DNA from 3 places in the Mycobacterium botniense genome. Region 3 is predicted to be linked to each of the others. Evidence: riboswitches for the same ligand, from Rfam matches in the RefSeq annotation. Region 3 holds a riboswitch; each other region holds the start of a gene.
The links. A riboswitch is a leader RNA that binds a small molecule or an ion and turns the genes downstream of it on or off. The one in region 3 is predicted to bind magnesium.
Positions count from the first base shown of each region.

Region 1: another riboswitch for magnesium. It lies ahead of G6N08_RS05640 (PE family protein); the one in region 3 lies ahead of G6N08_RS14675 (Rv1535 family protein).
Region 2: another riboswitch for magnesium. It lies ahead of G6N08_RS15475 (hypothetical protein); the one in region 3 lies ahead of G6N08_RS14675 (Rv1535 family protein).

Region 1 is NZ_BLKW01000002.1:1,192,682-1,199,845, reverse strand. It holds gene G6N08_RS05665 (FAD-dependent oxidoreductase) at 1-72, shown strand, start outside; gene G6N08_RS05660 (heavy metal-responsive transcriptional regulator) at 180-569, opposite strand; gene merC (organomercurial transporter MerC) at 691-1,101, shown strand; gene merA (mercury(II) reductase) at 1,107-2,558, shown strand; gene G6N08_RS05645 (PPE family protein) at 2,595-3,992, opposite strand; gene G6N08_RS05640 (PE family protein) at 3,949-4,251, opposite strand; M-box (ykoK) riboswitch at 4,708-4,876, opposite strand; gene G6N08_RS05635 (TetR/AcrR family transcriptional regulator) at 5,527-6,261, opposite strand; gene G6N08_RS05630 (CocE/NonD family hydrolase) at 6,375-7,164, shown strand, end outside.
Region 2 is NZ_BLKW01000004.1:1,186,576-1,193,424, reverse strand. It holds gene G6N08_RS15495 (hypothetical protein) at 321-533, opposite strand; gene G6N08_RS15490 (Nramp family divalent metal transporter) at 586-2,253, opposite strand; gene G6N08_RS15485 (magnesium transporter MgtE N-terminal domain-containing protein) at 2,250-3,593, opposite strand; gene G6N08_RS15480 (PE family protein) at 3,678-3,977, opposite strand; M-box (ykoK) riboswitch at 4,279-4,451, opposite strand; M-box (ykoK) riboswitch at 4,812-4,984, shown strand; gene G6N08_RS15475 (hypothetical protein) at 5,329-5,784, shown strand; gene G6N08_RS15470 (NRAMP family divalent metal transporter) at 5,900-6,849, shown strand, end outside.
Region 3 is NZ_BLKW01000004.1:994,576-1,001,739, forward strand. It holds gene G6N08_RS14660 (NAD(P)H-dependent flavin oxidoreductase) at 1-813, shown strand, start outside; gene G6N08_RS14665 (TetR/AcrR family transcriptional regulator) at 810-1,445, shown strand; gene G6N08_RS14670 (flavin-containing monooxygenase) at 1,420-2,886, shown strand; M-box (ykoK) riboswitch at 3,026-3,195, shown strand; gene G6N08_RS14675 (Rv1535 family protein) at 3,491-3,742, shown strand; gene ileS (isoleucine--tRNA ligase) at 4,346-7,164, shown strand, end outside.

The DNA.
Region 1 (7,164 bases), on a different contig from region 3:
CAGTTCATTCCGCCGATTCTCATTGGGCGGGGCTTTCGCCCCGAGCATGTCCAAACCCCGGACGCCCACTAGAGCCACAGACCATACCGGGCGATTGTCGCCGACCACCGCTGGAACCTGGCCGCCGCCAGCGCCACACTCTGCGAGAACGATGATGCCTGCAGCGCCCGGCCACACCACTACAGGTATCGGCAGACCTGTTCGGCGGTGCAGGTGGCGGGTTCGGGTGTGGCTGCTTGGTGGCGTAGGTGGGCGATCGTGTCGCGAAGCGCGACGAGCTTGCTGATCTGCTTGTCGAGGTCGGCGAGTCGGGTGTCGAGAAGATCGCGGACATGCTCGCAGGGTGCCTGACCACGGTCGCGGATGAGCAGGATCTGCCGGATCTGGGCGAGCGTAAGCCCGGCGGCCTTGCCTCGGCGGATGAAGTCGATCCTCGTGACGGCTTCGGGTGGGTAGTCGCGGTAACCGGCGGCGGTGCGTTGGGTTTCGGGGAGCAGGCCCTGCTCTTCGTAGAAACGTAAGGTTTTGGTGCTGGTGCCGACGGCGGCGGCCAGCTCTCCGATCCGCACTGCCCCTATCTCCCGTGTGATTTGAGGACTTGACCTTCACCTGTACTGGAAGGTCCATTCTGGCCCCAGCGGACGGATTACCCAAGCGAGTCAGGAGGGCCAAGTGCAACAGATTGTGCGCATGATGACCGACAAGGTGGGCGTCGTGGGCACCGTGGTGTCGGCCATGGCGTGCGCCATGTGTTTCCCGGCAGTGGGTGCTATCGGGGCCGCTCTCGGGCTGGGATTTCTGTCCCGGTGGGAAGACGTCTTCATCAACGTTTTGCCACTGTTCGCGGTGCTCGTCCTGGTCGCCAACGCACTGGGGGCTCATCGGCAGTGGCGTCGCAGCGCCCTGGGGGTGATCGGTCCGATTCTGGTTCTGATCGGGTGGGTTTCGTTCATGAGCGGTGTTCTCGCTCACGGGCCGGCAAGGGTTGTGCTGTACGCAGGGCTAGTGGTCATGGTCGTCTACGCGGTGTGGGACCTGGTCTCGCCACGTCGCCGCCGTTGCGGGCCCGAAGGCTGTGAACTGCCCGCGGAACACCGATGAAACCGATGAAACCCCTGAGCCAAGTGGAACACACGAGGGTTGATCTTGCCGTCATCGGGTCGGGTGGGGCGGCGTTCGCCGCCGCGATCCGCGCCTCCACGCTGGGCAAGTCGGTGGCGATGATCGAGCGCGCCACAGTGGGAGGAACGTGCGTGAACACCGGGTGTGTGCCCTCCAAGGCGCTGCTCGCCGCCGCCGAGGCCCGCCACGTGGCCCTCGACTCCGGCCGATTCCCCGGGATCACCACGAGTGCCGAGCCGGTCGACATGCCCGACCTCATCGAGGGAAAGCGGTCCCTGGTCGAGGCGTTGCGCGCGGAGAAATACCTCGACATCGCCGCCGACTACGGCTGGACGCTGCTGCGCGGGGACGCCTCATTCGACGGCACCCCGGACGCGCCGGTCCTGCAGGTGATGGCCGAGGACGGCACCCGCAGGCTGGTGGCGGCCGCGCATTACCTGGTCGCGACCGGCTCCCGGCCCGCCGTCCCCGCGATTGATGGACTCCACCAGGTCGACTACCTGACCTCGACCACGGCGATGGAGCTCAAGGAGGTCCCCGCGACACTGCTGGTGCTCGGCGGCGGGTACGTCGCCGTCGAACAGGCCCAGCTGTTTGCCCGGCTGGGCACCAAGGTCACCATGCTGGTCCGCTCCCGGCTGGCCTCCCGTGAAGAGCCCGAGGCGTCGCAGTCTCTGCTCGAGGTGTTCGCCGACGAGGGCATCCGTGTGGTCGGCCAGGCGAGCATCGACTCGGTGCGGACCGATCCGGTCACCGGCCAGGGGGTAGTGGTCGCCTCGGTGGCCGGCGCCCCGCACCAGTTCACCGCTGAGCGGCTGCTGGTGGCGCTGGGCCGAACCCCGGTCACCGAGGGGCTCAACCTCGAGGCGGTGCACGTCACGACCGGGAATGCGGGGGAGATTGTGGTCACTAATCAGCTGGCCACGTCCAACCCGCGGATCTGGGCGGCCGGGGATGTCACCGGGCATCGCCAGTTTGTGTACGTCGCCGCCTCGCACGGCACGATGGTGGTTGATAACGCGTTCACCGGCGCCAACCGTTCGGTCGACTACACGCACCTGCCCCGGGTCACGTTCACCAGCCCCGCGCTAGGAGCGGTCGGGATGACCGACGAGGCGGCCGCTGCGGCCGGCATCCGTTGCGACTGCCGCGTGCTGCCCCTGCACCACGTGACCCGGGCGGTGGTCAACCGCGACACCCGCGGCTTCGTCAAAGTGGTCGCCGACGCCGACACCGGCCGGATCCTCGGGATCACCGCAGTCGCGAAGGACGCCGGCGAGATCGCCGGGGCCGGGGTCTACATCCTGGCCGCCGGCATGACCGTGCAACAGGTCGCTAACACCTGGGCCCCGTATCTGACCATGGCCGAAGCTATCAAGATCACCTGCCAGTCCTACACCACCGATGTCACCAAGCTGTCCTGCTGCGCCTCCTGAACACACGGATTGTGCGTGAGTCGAGAAATTAGACCGCTACCCGCCGGCGGGTGTGTGGGCGGAAAGGGATCGGCTGGGGATGCCATCGTCGGTAGGGATACCGTAAGCGGGTGTGCCGTTAGCAGGCGTGCTGTGCCGGTTACCCGGGGTTTTGCCGACCATACGAGCCGTGGAGAGGCGCGGCATCCCGGTTGTGAGGATTGGGCTAGCCAAGGGTGTCGCAGCTGATAGTGGACTCTCGGCGCTAACAAGACGTACAGCTGGCGCTGCCGTGCTGGTCCAGGCAGGTGGTGCCGACAGCCCCCCGACCATGGTGGCTTTACCGACACCGGCGGTGGCCGCGGCGTCGCCGGTGTGGGCAGCAGCCAAAACGCCGAGTACACCTTGGCTGGGCGGGGCCGCAGTGACGCTGCCCATCTGCGATATCGCCCCCCCGCCGACTCCCCCGACACCTCCGCCTGCTCCTGCGCCCATAACGCTGTGCACGTAATCGGTGGCCGCGTAGATCGCAATCCAGTCAAATGCGTGAAACGCTGACAGGAAGCCCTCTGGGTTGAAAAACCCACCGGAGAAAGCGGACGAGAGTGTTTCTGAGTTGAGGAAGGCGCCTAATGACGATCCGGTTCGGCCGCTGAGCATATTCAGCAGGCCGGACAAACCTGAGGCCGACGAGGCGTTCGCCGGATCGATGACGTTCAGCGAATTCAACGCTGAACTTAGCGCCGAGGGGGTGGCGAGTGTGTGCAGCGTGGTGGGCAGGGTGGTGATGAGTTGGGACAGGGTGGTTTGGCTGGCGGCGGCCGCGGCGGCGTGTGCGGTTGCAGCGGTTTGGGCGCCCGGCCCGACGGGGGTGGTGGTGGCCGGGGGCGCGGTCAGCGGGTCGAGAGCCGCTGCGGCGGCGCAGTGACCGGCGTAGCTGTACATGGCGGTGGCGTCGCGGGCCCACATATGACTGTAGTGGGCTTCGGTGGCCGCGATGGCCGGGGTGTTTTGGCCCAGCACGTTGGTGGCCACCAGCGCCGCCAGCTGCGCCCGGTTGGCAGCGATCACCGCTGGTGGCACGGTGGCCGCATACGCGGTCTGATAGGCGTTGGCGGCGGCGGCGGCACTGCTGGCCGCCCGGGCGGCACGGTCGGAGCTGGCGTGCAGCCACGCCACGTAGGGGGCCGCTGCGCTGGCCATCTCCGCCGCTGCCGGTCCTTTCCACGCGTCACTTGTCAGCTTGGATAGCACTGCGGCGCAGCCGCTTGCGGCCGCGTCGAGTTCCTGGGCCAAGCTGGCCCACGCGTTTGCGGCAGCGATCAACGCAGACGAGCCCGCACCGGCATACATCAAGCCGGAATTGATCTCTGGAGGCAGCGCCCCGAAATCCCACACACCGATCACCACCTCACCCCCCGGCGACAACAGTGTTGGCGGCTTCGGTGAGCGCATACGATCCAGCACTGTCCCTCAAGGTAGCGACGAACGCGTCGAGAACCTGCTCAGCCTGAACGCTGAGCATCCGATATAGCTGGCCGTAGGCGGCGAACTCGAGCGCCGTCAAAACCGAAACCTGGTCGGCGGCGGGCGGCACCACACCAGTGATCGGTGCCCAAGTAGCCTCGTTCATCGTAGCTACCGCCGACCCGATCCGTGCCAAGTCGCCCGCCGCACCTGCGAGCGTTTCCGGTTGTGTCACAACAAAAGCCATCGAACTTCTCCTTATCAGTGCAGCAGTTAACCTCCGCGCCGGTGGCGTCCGAGGTCGGTGATAAAGCCACGCCTACAGCTTCGGCATCGTCTGCCCAGAGGTGGGTGATGCAGTGCGAACCATCGCCGGCAACACCCGCGAACAGCTTCGGCACAGCGGCGGCAACGACATCACAACCTCCCGTAACGATGCGACCAGAACTCGAGAACTGCAGAATCCTAGGTTCGGAATCGACACGCGCGCATAGCAAAACAAAGCGTGCCCGTGAACGCTCGGTCAGTGCAGTCTGATTCAGCTAAAGAGGACTAAACCGAGGACTGATCTGAGCAAAACGGTCACCGAACTCGGATAGGGACTATCACTAGGACTCATCTCGCTCTCACCTCCTCACGGCCAGGGCACAAGGGATGCCGATACGTCGCACAAAAGGGTCGGGCCACCTGACGATCAACCGCGGCGACACCCCACTCGTCCGGGTTTCGGCACTGCACGGCGTATCCGATCAATCTTCGGAAGCCACTTGGGCTCAACCCTTAGGCCGGGAGGAGCTGTCCTGACCCGTCTCTCGACGTTCGGGGTCAGTGGCCTGTGTCCGGTGCAGAAGCCTCACCTAGCGAGGTGCACGCGTGGTAATACTGGCACGACCACTCGGACTGGTCAAGCTAACGTGATGTGCCTCAACACTTTTGAGTGAGCGATAGGGAAGCCTTACCTATATGCAAGGTAGGGTTGGCATGACTGGAGATGGCACGTGCCCGACAAGCTACCCAGCCGATATCGCGCGGTGTCGAAGGCGTCAGTCGGCCCCGTGCGTGTTAGGGCCTGTTCCGTCTTAGGGCTCATCGCGAACCGGCTGAGGGAGGAGATACCGATGAGCGCGAACGCGGCCGCTCTCGAAGTCGCCTTTGCCGCGGTGTCTCCCCAGTTGTGGTATGGCTCAAGTGCTCCCTGGTAGGACAATTCGGTATGTGCACTAGATATATTGCAGCACAATAGATTTGATGTGATAGGCCGGCTTCGAGTGACTGATGCGTGAACACGTCCGTGTCTGTGATCGCCTGGCAGTCCGAGATCTGCTTTCCCGACGCTCGGTCGGCGCAAAGCGCGAAGCGCAAACGGTTGAGCGACGGCCAGCAGCAATCACATTCGCACAGAGATCTGCAAAGATTAAGTGTGCCAACTCAAGTCGAGCTTCATCGATGACATTACCGCCATTAGGGCTCGACATTAACAGACCCGCATCGCACCGCAATCACCCGTCAGATATCACCGAGGCTAGTGAGTCTTTACATGCGGGCTCTCACGCTCAGCCGCACCAGTGCGCTTCCGTTCGTCTTGGCATTCGCGGTTCGTCTCCTGTCTGCTGCGCACGAGTTCGCCTGACGAACTCTCCGATTCCGAGGCCGGCGATGTCAGCACGCTCTGGACTGCCGGTGCGAGAAGTTCGACGAGTGTTTCCCGGTCTGCATTCGCAAGCACCGGAACACCGACGATTCGTCGTCCGACGACGATCCCGACGAGCATCGCCGACGCCAGTCCGGCGCGCAGCGCCGCATCGTCGTGGCGGACCGGCCATGAGTCGATGCTGTCGAGTAGCCGGGCTTGGATGAACTCCCGTAGCTGTGCGTTTGCGCGCTCGTTGACGATGGCGCCCCGCAGCATCGCCATGAGCGCGTCCGAATCCTGAGAAGCGCCCTCCCACACACCCAGAAAGGCGCGAACCACACGTTCGCCGAGGCGCTCGACGGGTCCCTCGAACGCATGAGTCAAATCTGCCAACGCCTCCGGCGATATCGACATGACCGCGCCGAACAGCTCATTTTTCGACTGGTAGAACTGCATCACCAGCGAAGCGTCGACTCCCGCATCGGCAGCGACCTGCCTGATCGTCGTCGCAGCGAATCCATCGCTGGCGAACCGGGCGCGGGCCGCGTCGAGGATGGCCTGCCGGGTTGTGCTGATACCGGGCCGACGCCCGCGGCGCACCGCCGGCGTCCTGTTAGCGGTCACGCCCCGAATCTACCGTCGCCCGCGCGATCATCTCAACGGCTGTTGATTTCTTGCCGGGTTGGGCCCTATCGTCGGGAAGAGCGGAGGGCGCGCCGCGATGTCAAAGGAGGCATATGGCTCGGGTGGAGAAGGTGTTTATGCCATCGCATCCGTTGGAACCGGGTGACAGGTACGGTGTGCTCAGCGGATTCGATCCCGGCACGCGGACCCTACCCGCCGGCTTTCGGCTCGCGCCTCCGTTTAGGGCGCTACCGGTCGACATCGTGCTCGACAAGGACGTCCCGGTCACCCTCCGTGACGGAGTGACGATCTATGTCGACATCTTCCGGCCGGCCGGCGCCGAGAAGGTGCCGGTCATCGTGGCGTGGAGCCCGTACGGTAAGGGTGAGGGCAGCGCCCCGGCCGCGATGGCAGTGTTCGGGTTGGTCGGTCTGGACAACGCGATCGTGTCGGGTCTGCACAAGTTCGAGGGGCCTGACCCCGCGTACTGGTGTGCTCACGGTTACGCCATCTGCAATCCCGATCCTCGGGGCGTCAGCGACTCTGAAGGTGACAGCGTGCTGTGGGACCGTCAAGAAGGCCAAGACTGCCATGATCTCATTGAGTGGCTGGCCGTTCAGGATTGGTGCAGCGGCAAGGTCGCCATGAGCGGCACCTCCTATCTAGCGGTCGCGCAATGGTTTACCGCGGCCGAACAGCCGCCCCACCTGGCGGCGATCAACCCGTGGGAGGGGATCAGCGACGTCTACCGCGATCTGGTGATGCGCGGCGGAATACCCGACACCGGGTTCGCCCGACAACTCCGCGACAACAGCTTCTGGGGCAAGAACCGCAAGGAAGACATTCTCGCCGAGGCACAGCGCTACCCGCTGATGAATCAGTTGTGGCAGAACAAGATCCCGC
Region 2 (6,849 bases), 190 kb from region 3:
CGCATCGTGTTTTCCGACGCTGTGCTCTTCGCTGGAAGTGGCTGCGACACATACCTCGCGAGCCGAGCGCAGTCACGGCCGCCCGCCGCGGTAACGCTACCCGCTGGGGCAACGGGCGCACATCGGCGCGGTGCTCGCATACCGGAGTCACGCAGTGCGACCGGCGAATACACGAGCTGTTCTTGACCGGGCTGGGTCGGTCCGCGTCAAGGCGCCGCGGGCACGCGCATTGACTCCACGACGACATCGCGGCGTGCTGCCGATGCAGCCGCCGCTCAGTCCGGTGGGCGGTCTGGCGGCAACCGACCATCCCGAACGTTTTACCGGGCAGCTGAAATCAACGTGGGCCTCACGCCGACGTCTTTGACGTGGTGCGTCACCATCGCCCAGGCCGACGGCGAGTAGTGCGTTGTCACCTTCTCGAATCCCTCGACCCGAGTTACGGTCACCACGCCGGTGTCGTGGTTGATCGAGATTTCATCTCCGTCCGTTGCGCGCACTTCCTGTCCGTTAAGCAGCCGGATGATGAACACGGTGGTTTCTCCTTCCCAGCCAGGTCTGACCGGCTCGGCTTTCCGACACGGGTCAGGAACTACCGATCAGAACGGCTTTGACCCCAAGCAAGATCGCGCCGACAATGAGATAGCCGCGCAAAGCAAGCATGCCCAGCCGGGTTCCGAGCGACCAGGTCACCGGTTCCAGCAGGATCAGCGGCGGCATCCGCCAGGTGGCACGATCAGTGGCGGCCGTGCCGCGCGAAAAGCGGTGAGGAATGAGAGGCTTTGGCCGTGCACCGCCGAAGCTGCGCAGAACCAGAAAAGTGACCGCTGCGCATACCACAAGACCGACCGTCAGATGACGTGCGATAGAGACCACGTCGAGCTTGGGGAAAATCGTTGTTGCCATCAAGATTCCCGAGAGCAGCAACAACGCCCCGACAATGACACCGGCGACCGCATTGAGCCACGGCCGGTTTACCCAGGGGCCCAGGACTTCCCGATCGTTGCATAACAGCAGTAGGAATACCGTCGCGCTGGGCAGCAGCAACCCGGCTAGCGCTTGCACACCGGTGGTGATCAAACCGAGAGGTGCACCGGGGATAAGTACGATCACGGCGGCAGCCACGACCATCGCGGTGTAGGACAGGTAGAAGGGTTTGGCGTCCGCGAAGCTGCGGTGCAGAGAATGTTTGGTTCCGAACACATCTCCGAACGCGTAGCTGGTGGAGAGGGTAACCGCCGCAGCGCCGATGATCGAGGCGTTGAGCAGCACGATCGCGAACACCGACCCGAGGATGGGGTTATGCTGGCCAAGCAGGTGGGCAAGCGTACCGGCGTCGACGAAACCTCCACGGCTGTGGGTAGCGCGAGCGGCCCAGTCACCGGTCATCATCAAAGCCGCTGCGCCGAGCGCCACAACGAACGCGCCAAGCGTGGTGTCGGCTCGCTCGTAGCTGATGAAACGCGGCGTAATGCGTTTGTCGACAACATTGGACTGCTGAAAGAACAGTTGCCAGGGGGCGACTGTAGTGCCGACGATCGCGATGATCAGTAGCACTGCGTCGGAAGTGACTCCACCGTTAATCCGGGGGGTGACAAAGGATTTCGCTGCATTTCCCCAATCCGGATGGGACATGAGCAACATGGGAATCTGCAGCAAGGTGATGGCAATGAACACCAGCATCGCGCGTTCCCAGCGCCGAAAGCTGCCGGTAGTCATGATTGCGATCAGTGTGATCGCGGCGAATGGGACAACTATCGATCGGGGAATGCCCATACAGTCGGCCGCTAACGTTATGCCGATGAATTCGGTGACGAGGGTCAGAAAGTTCAGCAGGAACAGGTCACCGACTGAGAAGGCGCCCCAGCCCCGGCCGAAACGTTCGTTGATCAACCGCGCGTGACCAACTCCGGTGACTGCTCCGAGCCGGACAACCATCTCCTGGTTGACGATGAGCACCGGGATCAACAGCAGCAGCACCCACAGCAGGCTGTAACCGTAGTTTTGCCCGGCCTGGACATAGGTCGCAACGCCTCCGGCGTCGTTGTCACCGACCATCACGATCAAACCAGGCCCGATGATCGCCAGTAGTGTTGCCAGGCGGACCCTGAGGGTGCGCGGGCGCTCGATATCAGTGATGCTGATCCGGCCCAGGGCACCCTCGATGTCACCGACATGGGCGCTGTCTAAAACGGCTGTGCGCGGCGGCGCAGGTATTGCGGCGTCGACGGTACCGGGGTCCAGGGCGGTCACGGCCACTCACATCCTGTGTCGGCGCAGGCCGCAGTCTCGGTTACTGAGAGCGATCCCCGTATTGGGCATGGGCCGGCTTCCCGTCGGCGCCAGTCGTCGGGAACAGTGATCTTGAGAACGTCATCGACGGTGACGACACCCAGCATTCGGTCCTCGTCGTCGACGACAGGGATGGTGTGCAGGTCGTAGTCGGCCATGAGCATCGCAACTTCAGCCAGATCGGCGTCCGGGGATACCCGAATTGGATCCGAATCCATCAGTGTCGCGACCATATCCATCGGGCGGGACTGCACCAACGCAACCAGTGAAACCACACCGCTCAGCCGACCCCGATCATTGAGGACGTGCATCTGCAAAAGCGCCTCGGGCTGGATTGTCAACGCACTGCCGATCACGGCGAGCGCGTCTGCGACCGTGGCTTGCGTGTCGCAGCAGACGAAGTCGACCGTCATCAATCCCCCCGCGCTATTCGGGTTAAAGCCCAAAAGGGTCAGGATTTTTAGGCATTGCGGACCAGGCATCAAATCGAGAACCCGCCGGCGGCGGGACTGGCGTAGGTCGATGATCGCGTCGGCGGCGTCGTCGGCGCGCATCCGGCTGAGGAGGCCGGCCACCTCGTCGTCGGGCATGTCGTCGAGCAGTCGGCTGGCCTTGTCCGGATCGAGTTCCTCGAAAACGTCGGCTTCCAGCTCCGGGTGGCAGCGAACTCGGTCCAGGATTTCCCCGCCTTCGGCCTGGTCGGCCTCTTCGAGCAGATCGGCGATTTGCGCTGGCTTAAGCGCCGCCACTCGCCCAGAAACCCGGCGCACGGCCATCGACCAGCTATGCCCGATCAGCGGCTCAAAGGCCTTCCAGTCGCGGGCAGGATGACCGCCGGGAGTCTTGAGCAGTCCGAACAGACGTGGTGGGCGCCGGGTGTCCAGCCGCCTGAGCACCCAGCCTTCTGTGTTGTGTTCAAGCTCGACATCGTAGGCGTGGACCAGTTTGCCTGCGGGAACGTCGATCAGCCGATAGCCCAGCACGTCGGCGCGTAACAGCACCTCACCAGGGCGGCGCTCGAAACGACGCAGATCAATCTCATTGTGGCTCAAAGTTATCCAGTCCGGACCGAACCAATCGATGGACTGGCTACCCACGAAGACTTGCCGGCCACCGACACCGGCCACCAGGCCGGTCACCAACGGATAAGCCTCCGCGCCGCGTAGCCGCACAATGATGTCATCAACTCGGCCAACTGCCTCACCAGAAGGCGTCATCACAGGGCTCCGCAGCAACTGCGACAAATGGATGACTGAGCGGCTGGTGCCGACATCGCACGGTTCGACAGCTGGCATGTTCATGGCGGTACCTTCTCGATGCTTTTCACGCGTTGCGTGTTGGTCAGAAATACCGGGCAAAATCCGGCAGACGCGTATCCCAAACGTTCACAGAACTGTCGCCGCGTTAGCTACTTCGGTGGCGCCGTAGGAGTCGGCGCTGACCCGCAAGATAGTCACAAACATGTTGTGGATCGCAGTGGCTTGTGCGCTGACGGCCTGATACGCCTTGGCATGCGCTGCGAATTGTGCTGCCGTCATTGCGGATACCTCGTCGGCCGCAGCGGGCACCACTCCGGCCGTCGGGGCCGCAGCAGCCGCGTTCTGCGCAGCGAGCGCGGAGCCGATCTCCTGTAACTGGCTGGCTGCCGCGGCCAGCATTTCGGGTTGTGTGGTCACGAAAGACATCGGGCGTCCCTTTCAAATTCAAAAGACAATGCAATCCGCGGAAACCGCCTCACGGTTTTCAGGGCAGGACAAAATTCGGCGAGCCCACAAAGCGTGGACTGAAATTAACGATCTGAAGCGACGCGAGCCGATTCAGAAAACGGATATGTTGCCAGGCTCGGGCTCGAACGAAACGGCTACCGAACCCCGATAAGGAGGATCACTGGAACTCATTTCGCTCTCACTTCCTCGCGGCCAGGACACACGCGGATGGACTCAGGTTGCACAACGGGGCAAGGTCCAACCGGCGGATCAGCCGGATGAGGTACCCCACTCGTCAGAGCTTTGGCACTGCACGGCGTATCCGGATCGGATCCGGAAGCCACTTGGGCTCAACCCTTGTGCCGGGAAGAGCTGTCCTGACCCGGGGCGTCTCTCGACGTTAGGGGTCAGTGGCCTGTATCCGTGCAGACGCCTCACCTAGCGAGGTGCATGCATCGGCAATGGTGGCACTAAGGCCAGCCGGAGTCAACCCGACAGCGCGGATACAACGCAGAACTGGCTTACCGGGGTGCACAGCCTTGATGTCGGCGGGTGCAGAGCTCATCGCAGCTCAGTGGCGGACCCGGCTGCTCACGCAGATTCGCGTCGCGCCAAAAGCACACGGCAGCAGAGTCGTTGCTGACAGCCGGCTTGGCCCGCCAACCGGGAAATCGCACGTGGAGTGGATCTGGCATCCGATTGCCGGCCCAGCCTGCTCTGGGGCGCAGGACCCGAGCGTGCCGATCGGACGGCCTGGTGGAAGTTTCGCTGAAACGTTGACGAGTAGCCCGTCTCGGTGCCACGATAAAACGGCAAGCACCTCGGTAGGTGAGGCGTCTGCGTGGATACAGGCCACTGACCCCGAACGTCGAGAGACGCCCCGGGTCAGGACAGCTCTTCCCGGCACAAGGGTTGAGCCCAAGTGGCTTCCGGATCCGATCCGGATACGCCGTGCAGTGCCAAAGCTCCGACGAAAGGGGTGCGTGCTCGGCTCCGTCAGTGCCGGGCGCTCGATCCCCTTCCGTGCGTGTACTGTAGTGACGCCCGCGTGTGTCCTGGCCGCGAGGAGGTGAGGGCGAATGAGTCCGAGCGATAGTCCATGGGCGTATCCGGAATCCGTTTCGTCCCGAACCCGTAGCGGCATTCGTTCTGCCGCGTAAGGCTTTCCGGACGCTGACTCGCTAATCCTGCGTGCTATCAGTATGCGGGGCAATGTGGCACGCCCGCATAGCGCTGGCGAGTTCGCGATCCTGCGTGTTAGCCGGTCGGGCTCATCAACACAGACGACCGCATCCTTTGTTGGTAGACAGGCATATCAGGGGGATAACTGATGGCTCCACCCAATCCCGAGCGCCAGATTCACCGGGCGTGCGGAGACATCCGCGCCGCACTGTTCGGCGCACTAGAACTACTCTCGGGGACAACGGTCCCCCGCGCTGGCCAGGATGACGTGTTCCGGGCGTTCAGCGATTTAGGCCGTGCTCAGCATCACGTCGCCTTAGCCCTGCATGCGACCAACCTGCTCGACCAGATGGTGGGCACCCCGCCTGAGCAGCGGCAGCCATGGTCCTACTACCGCAGCCGCATCGGTAAAAAGCTGCCCCAAGGAGCACAAGTATCTAAAAATCCTTGGCATGCAATGCATTTCACTGAACCCCAGGTTGATGGTGCAGCAGTGGGCCAACCATGGAGCCAAGATGCCGCTCGCAGTGTCCGCCGGCTCCCCATCCAGGCGTCTCGCCGGCAGCGGCGTGTGGTAGCGCACCCGGAACACGCGGCAAGTTAAGGGATTCGCCCCACAGTCGGGGCGGCGTTTCTCGCTCGCGGACACTCGCGGATCAGCGCGCGGTTGACCGTCTGCCATACCACCCACGACTGTCGTACAGATTGCGAAGATCGTGATGACCGAAATCTCCGCTGAACCACGCGTTGCCGTCGCCGTCGGTGACGCAGCGGCAGTCCGCGGCGGCACGCGTCACAGCGGGCAGCACGTCACACCTGGACTCGTACCAAAAGCACCCGGGTCGGCGGCGCCGAACTCAGCGCATCTCGGCGACATTATCGGTGCTTTCGGCCGCATCGCACGCGACACCACTGCCCCAACAGGCAACCGCCGGCAGCAGCTGCGAACACTACTGGTCGTCGCTGGTCCGGGACTGATCGTCATGACCGGTGATAACGACGCCGGTGGTGTAGCGACTTATGCGGAGGTCGGGCAGAACTACGGAATGAGTCTGCTGTGGACATTAGTGTTGATGATCCCGGTGCTGTACGTGAACCAGGAGATGGTGCTGCGGTTGGGTGCGGTCACCGGGGTAGGTCATGCCCGGCTGATTTTCGAACGGTTCGGCAAGTTCTGGGGCGCATTCAGCATCGGTGACCTGTTGATTCTCAATGCGTTGACAATCGTCACGGAATTCATCGGTGTATCGCTGGCGCTCGGATTTCTGGGCTGTCCCAAGACGATCGCCATCCCGACGGCTGCGGTGTTGCTGTTCGGCGTTGTGGCCGGTGGTTCGTTCCGCCGTTGGGAGCAAATGATGTTCGTGCTCATTACGGTGAATCTGACCCTTGTCCCGGTGGTGCTGCTGGTACATCCCACCTTGGGCAAAAGTTTCCGAGGGCTGGTGCCTTCGCTACCGGGTGAGCCTGATTCCATCGTCTTGATGGTGATCCTGGCGATAGTTGGCACCACCGTGGCACCGTGGCAGTTGTTCTTTCAGCAATCCAACGTCGTCGACAAACGGATCACGCCCAGATGGATGCACTACGGTCGAGCCGACCTGATCATCGGCATCGTCGGTGTGATTGGCGGGGCGATAGCGTTGATGGCGGTGACCGCATTCGGGTT
Region 3 (7,164 bases):
GGGATCGCAACGCCCAGCGACGAGAGGTTGTTGCCGCCCACCGCCGGGCTGAACATTTCCCCGAAGGGGTACGAGCCGCTGCTCGACGTCGCCTTCGCCCACGACATCCGGCTGATCGCCAGCGCGCTCGGCCCCCCGCCACCCGACCTGGTCGAACGCGCCCATGACCACGACGTGCTGGTGGCCGCCCTGGCCGGCACCCGGCAGCATGCGCTGCGGCACGCCGCCGCCGGCGTGGACTTGATCGTCGCGCAAGGCACCGAGGCCGGTGGTCACACCGGGGAGGTGGCGACGATGGTGCTGGTTCCCGAGGTTGTCGATGCGGTGTCGCCGATACCGGTTCTGGCCGCGGGCGGAATCGCGCGCGGCCGCCAGATCGCGGCGGCCCTGGCGCTGGGCGCCGAAGGCGTGTGGTGCGGGTCGGTGTGGCTGACCACCGAGGAAGCCGAGACCCCCCCGGTGGTCAAGGAGAAGTTCCTGGCCGCCACCTCGTCGGACACCGTGCGGTCGCGCTCCCTGACCGGCAAGCCGGCCCGGATGCTGCGCACCGCCTGGACCGACGAGTGGGAGCGCCCCGACAGTCCCGGCCCGCTGGGTATGCCGCTGCAAAGCGCGCTGGTGGCCGAACCGCAGCTGCGCATCAACCAGGCCGCCAGCCAGCCCGGCGCCAAGGCCCGCGAACTGGCCACCTACTTCGTCGGGCAGGTTGTCGGCTCACTGGACAAGGTGCGGCCGGTCCGATCGGTGGTGCTGGACATGGTCGAAGAGTTCATCGACGCGGTCGGGCGTCTCGAACACCTGGTGGACCGATGACCGCGCCGGCCCGGCGGCGTCGCGCGGTCAGCGACGAAGACAAGTCTCTGCGTCGTGACCAGATTATGGGTGCGGCCAAAGAGGTGTTCGCGCGCAAGGGTTTTCACGCCACCACCATCGCCGACATCGCCAAAGAAGCCGGCCTCGCCTACGGGTTGATTTACTGGTATTTCGACTCCAAAGACGAGTTGTTTCACGCGTTGATGGCCGGCGAAGAAGAGGCGCTGCGCACTCATCTGGCCGCGGCGCTGGCCGCGCTCGACGAACCAGCCGGCAGCGCGGAGGCGTTGTTTCGCACCGCGGTGCGGGCCACGTTCGAGTTCTTCGAAGCGGACAAGGCGACCGTCAAACTGCTGTTTCGGGACGCTTATGCGCTCGGCGATCGCTTCGAAAAGCACCTCGGCGGCATCTATGAGCGTTTTATCGACGATATTGAAAGTTTCATCACCGCCGCCCAGGAACGCGGTGAGGTAGTGGCCGCTCCGCCGCGGATGGTGGCCTACACGCTGGCGGCGCTGATCGGTCAGCTGGCCCACCGCCGGTTGAACACCGACGACGGCGTCTCGGCCGCCGAAGTCGCAGACTTCGTCGTCTCGCTGGCGCTCAATGGGTTACGACCCCGGAGGGACTGAGGTGCGTTTCGTCGTCATCGGGGCCGGGATGGCGGGAATACTGAGCGCCATCAAGCTGCGCGAGGCGGGTTTCAGTGACATCACCGTCTACGAGAAGGCCGACCGCCTCGGCGGCACCTGGCGCGAGAACACCTACCCCGGCATCTCCTGCGACGTACCGTCGCACCTGTACACCTACACGTTCGCCCCCAACCCGGAGTGGAGCCACACGTTTGCGCCGGGCCCGGAGATTCTGGCCTACTTCGAGGCCGTCGCGCGCCGTCACGGTGTCGATCGATTGATCCGCTACGGCCAGGAAGTCTGCCGCCTGGACCACGACGGAACTCGCTGGCGCGTGACGACCTCGACCGGTGAACAGGACGCGGCCGATGTGGTGATCGCCGCCACGGGTGTCCTGCATCACCCGCGTTATCCCGACATCGACGGGCTTGACGAGTTCGCCGGCCGCGTGTTCCACAGCGCCCGCTGGGACCACAGTGTGCCCCTGGCCGGCGCGCGGCTGGGGGTGATCGGCACCGGGTCATCGGCGGTGCAGATCACCGGCGCGGTCACCGACGTCGTCGCTGAGTTCTTTCTGTTTCAACGCACTCCGCAGTGGATTTTGCCGGTGGACAACCCCCCCATCCCGGAAGCCGACCGGGCCCGCTACCGGGCCGACCCGTCGGCGCTGACCGCGCTGCGCACCGAACTCAACGCCGGCTTCATCCAAAGCTTCGCCAACGCGGTCGTCGACGCCGATTCGGCAGCGTTGAAAAAGCTGGAAAACGCCGCCCGCGCCAATCTGGAGGACAGTGTCACCGATCCCGGGCTGCGCGAGAAACTGCGTCCGGACTACCGGGCCGGCTGCAAGCGGTTGATCATCTCGGCGAACTTCTACCAGGCCATCCAGCGGCCCAACGCCCATCTGATCACCGAGCCCATCGAGCGCGTCGAGCCCGAGGGGGTGCGCACCGCCGACGGCGTGCTGCATCGGCTCGACGTGCTGGTGCTGGCCACCGGCTTCCAGGTGGATCGCTTCCTGCGGCCGATGCAGGTCAGGGGGCGCGCAGGTGTCTGCCTCGACGAGATGTGGACGCCGCGTCCCTACGCGTACTTGTCGGTGTCAGTGCCCGATTTTCCCAACCTGTTCATGCTCAACGGGCCCAACGGCCCGGTGGGGAACTTCTCGCTGATCGATGTCGCCGAGGCCCAGTTCGGCTATCTCATACAGCTCATCGAGCTGTTGGCGCGCGGCCGGTATTCCCAGATCAGCGCCAGCCACCACGCCACGTCCCGTTTCGAGGCCGAGCGGGTGGAAGCAGCTCGCAAAACGGTGTGGGTGACCGGGTGCCGCAGTTGGTACCTCGATGACCGCGGGGTGCCGGTGGCCTGGCCCTGGAGTTTCACCCGTTTCCAGGAGGCCATGGCTCGCCCAGACCTGGCCGACTACGAACTCATCTAGTCCCGCGTAGTCCCGCGTAGTCCCGCGTCGACCACAGGGCCTGTGGCGACCTGGGTAGAGGTCATGAATCCGTAAAGAATCAGCGACATCGACCGGGACTAAATTGACCTGCTCACGTTGTTCGTGCATCATCGGAGAGGTAGCACCTCGTTAGGCGAGGCGGCCACACGGATATAGGCCACTGACCCCGAACGTCGAGAGACGCCCAGGGTCAGGACAGCTCCTCCCGGCTTAAGGGTTGAGCCCAAGTGGCTTCCGGGTTTCCGGATACGGCGTGTGGTGTCGAAGCTCTGACGAGTGGGGTGCGGTCTTCGGCTCTTGCCGGATTCTGTGCTCCTTTGCGTGCTGGGACGTTGTGCGGGTTGCCGCACTGGTGCTGCGAGGAGGTGAGGGACTAATGAGTTCCAGTTCTAGTCCGGGTCGATATCCGGGCCTGGTTTCGTCCCGATCCGGTCTCCGGCACGGCGTTTCCAGCTAGACGGGGCTAGCACACACGCGAGTTGCCTCAACGGCCAGGCGGTCTGCCTGGCGCCGGGAACCGTTTACGGGGCGGAACAGTCAGTCACGTCAGTGTCCGATTGATTTCCGTGTAGAGGAGGCAACCATGACTGCTGTTCTGTGGGACGACGTAGACACGAGAGTGCCCGCCCCTGCTGCCCGTGCACCGCAGCTCAGGGCCGTTCCGGCGCCGGAGTCGGCGGCAGCGCCGAAGAAAGTGGTCAAGCGGCGCGACACCCAGCCGTTTGGTGTCGGAGGAGACCCGCTGGTGGAAGGTGCCGCGTGGTTGTTGTGCATCCCGCTGCGCCAGCTCTACGCCGCCCTGCTGCGCGTGGGCGTGCTAGAGGTCTTGGCTTGATGACCGCCGAGTCACCGCTCCCCGCCGGCGCGTTGAGTGATCAGACGTCCAAGGGGTTGCCACACGGCAGCCGTCGTGCTGCCGTGTGGCAACCCCTTGGCGTGGCTGGGCTGATCACGCTGCGCACCGCACTCGGCGACGGTGACCCTCGCTGAGGGGATTTCACCAACGGCGACCCGTGCCGGGAAAACGCCGCGGCGAGCGGTGCGCTTCGCGCTGACGGGGGCGGCTGCGTGCTCGCCGAGGCGGGTGTCAACATCGCCGGTCGGTGCGCGCTTGACCACCGGCGGAGCCCCCGCACCGAGATCGCCGCAGAACCCGTGGGCATAGCTGGGGTGTGGACGATATCGGCGCACCGGTCCGGGCCGGCGGGCGTGGGGCGGTGGCTGCCCGTAGAATTGGCACAACGGCGTCGATCCGGCCATCACCGGGGAGCCTTCGGAAGAACAGCCAGCCAGGCCCAGTAGACCCGAACGGGTAGGCCCGTCACAGCCCTCAATTGAGCGGCCGCGTGCACGCGCGGCAAGCGGGGTGGTACCGCGGCGCTCGCGCACCGGCGCGTCGTCGTCCCCGGGCCCGGCAGTTGGCACAGGAGACGACACAGTGGCCGCGCACACCTACCCGAAGCTGGCCGGCGGGGCACCCGATTTCCCGGCGCTGGAACTCGAGGTGCTCGAGTACTGGGCCCGCGATGACACCTTCCGCGCCAGCATCAGGCGGCGTGCCGGTGCCCCGGAGTATGTGTTCTACGACGGCCCGCCGTTCGCCAACGGCCTGCCGCACTATGGGCACCTGCTGACCGGCTACGTGAAGGACATCGTGCCGCGTTACCGCACCATGCGCGGCTACCAGGTGGAGCGCCGCTTCGGCTGGGACACCCACGGCCTGCCCGCCGAAATCGAAGCCGAGCAACAGCTCGGGATTACCGACAAATCCCAGATCGACGCGATGGGCATCGCCGCGTTCAACGCGGTGTGCCGGGAGGCGGTGCTGCGCTACACCGACGAGTGGCGCGCTTATGTGACTCGCCAGGCCCGCTGGGTCGACTTCGACAACGACTACAAGACGCTGGATCTCTCCTACATGGAGTCGGTGATCTGGGCGTTCAAACAATTGTGGGACAAGGGTCTTGCCTATGAGGGCTACCGGGTGTTGCCGTACTGCTGGCGCGATGAAACCCCGTTGTCCAACCACGAACTGCGGATGGACGACGACGTCTACCAAAATCGCCAAGATCCGGCGATCACGGTCGGTTTCCGCGTGCTCGACGGCGAAGTGGCCGGTGCGTATCTGTTGGTGTGGACGACGACACCCTGGACGTTGCCGTCGAATCAGGCGGTTGCCGTCAACCCTGACGTCACCTACGTGCACCTGCGGGCAGGGCAGCGGCGTTTCGTCCTGGCCCAGGCCCGGCTGAGCGCCTATACCCGCGAGCTCGGGCAGCATCCCCAGATCTTGGGAACTTACCGCGGCGCTGACCTGGTGGGCCTGCGCTACCTGCCGCCGTTTCCGTATTTCATGAACTCTGCCAACGCCTTTCAGGTACTGGCGGGTGGTTTCGTCACGACGGAGGACGGCACCGGTATCGTGCACTTAGCGCCGGCGTACGGCGAGGACGACATGGAGACCGCCGATGCGGCCGGCATTGTTCCGGTCACACCCGTGGACTGCACCGGCCGCTTCGACGCCACCGTGCCCGACTATCAGGGCCAGCACGTTTTCGAGGCTAACCCGAATATCATCCGCGACTTGAAGAACGGCAGCGGAGCGGCCGCAGCCAACGGCGCGGTGCTGCTGCGCCAGGAAACCTACGAGCACCCCTACCCGCACTGCTGGCGGTGCCGCAACCCGCTGATCTACCGGGCGGTGTCCTCATGGTTTGTGAAGGTCAGCGCATTCCGGGACCGTATGGTCGAGCTGAACCGGCAGATCACCTGGTATCCCGAGCATGTCAAAGACGGGCAGTTCGGTAAGTGGCTGGAGGGTGCACGCGACTGGTCGATCTCGCGAAACCGATACTGGGGCACTCCCATTCCGGTGTGGGTATCCGACGACCCGGCTTATCCGCGCATCGACGTCTACGGCAGCCTCGACGAACTCGAGCGTGATTTCGGGGTGCGTCCCGATAATCTGCACCGACCCTACATCGACGAACTCACCCGGCCCAACCCCGACGATCCCACCGGGCAGTCGACGATGCGGCGCATCCCGGATGTGTTCGACGTGTGGTTCGATTCCGGGTCGATGCCCTATGCGCAGGTGCATTACCCGTTTGAGAACCGCGACTGGTTCCACCACCACTACCCGGGGGACTTCATCGTCGAATACATCGGGCAGACTCGAGGCTGGTTTTACACCCTGCACGTGCTGGCCACCGCGTTGTTCGACCGTCCGGCATTCAAAACCTGTGTGGCCCACGGGATTGTGCTGGGTTACGACGGACAAAAGATGAGCAAGTCGCGCCGCAACTATCCCGACGTGACCGAGGTGTTCGACCGGGACGGATCGGACGCTATGCGCTGGTTTTTGATGTCCTCCCCAATCCTGCGCGGCGGGAACCTGATCGTCACCGAGCAGGGTATTCGCGAGGCGGTGCGGCAGGTGCTGCTGCCGCTGTGGAACACCTACAGCTTTTTGGTTTTGTATGCACCACAAGTCGGTACTTGGCGGACTGACTCCCCGCATGTGCTGGACCGCTATATCCTGGCCAAGCTCGCCGCACTGCGCCAGGGCCTCACAGCTGATTTGGACGTGTGCGATATCTCGGGTGCCTGCGAGCAGCTGCGCCGGTTCACCGAAGCACTGACGAATTGGTATGTGCGACGCTCCCGCCAGCGGTTTTGGGACGAAGACGCCGACGCCATCGACACGTTGCACACCGTGCTGGAGGTGACCGCACGGCTGGCCGCGCCGCTGCTGCCGCTGATCACCGAGATCATCTGGCGTGGTATCACCGGCCAACGGTCGGTACACCTGACCGACTGGCCGGCCGCCGACGATGTGCCCGCCGATACGGAATTGGCCGCGGCGATGGATCAGGTCCGCGAGGTGTGCTCGGTGGCGTCATCGCTGCGCAAGGCGCACAAGCTGCGCGTGCGGCTGCCACTTCCCAAACTGACGGTGGCGGTGGAGAATCCACGACGCCTGGAGCCGTTCACGGAGTTGATCGCCGATGAACTTAACGTCAAGACAGTCGAACTCACCGACGCAATCGCCACCTACGGCCGCTTCGAGCTCACTGTGAACGCGCGAGTCGCCGGGCCGCGGCTGGGTAAAGATGTGCAGGCGGCCATCAAGGCGGTCAAGGCGGGTGAGGGTGTGGTGAACCCGGACGGCACGCTGACCGCGGGTCCGGCTGTGTTGCAACCCGACGAGTTCAGTTCCCGCCTGGTTGCCGCTGATCCGGAATACACGGCCGCGCT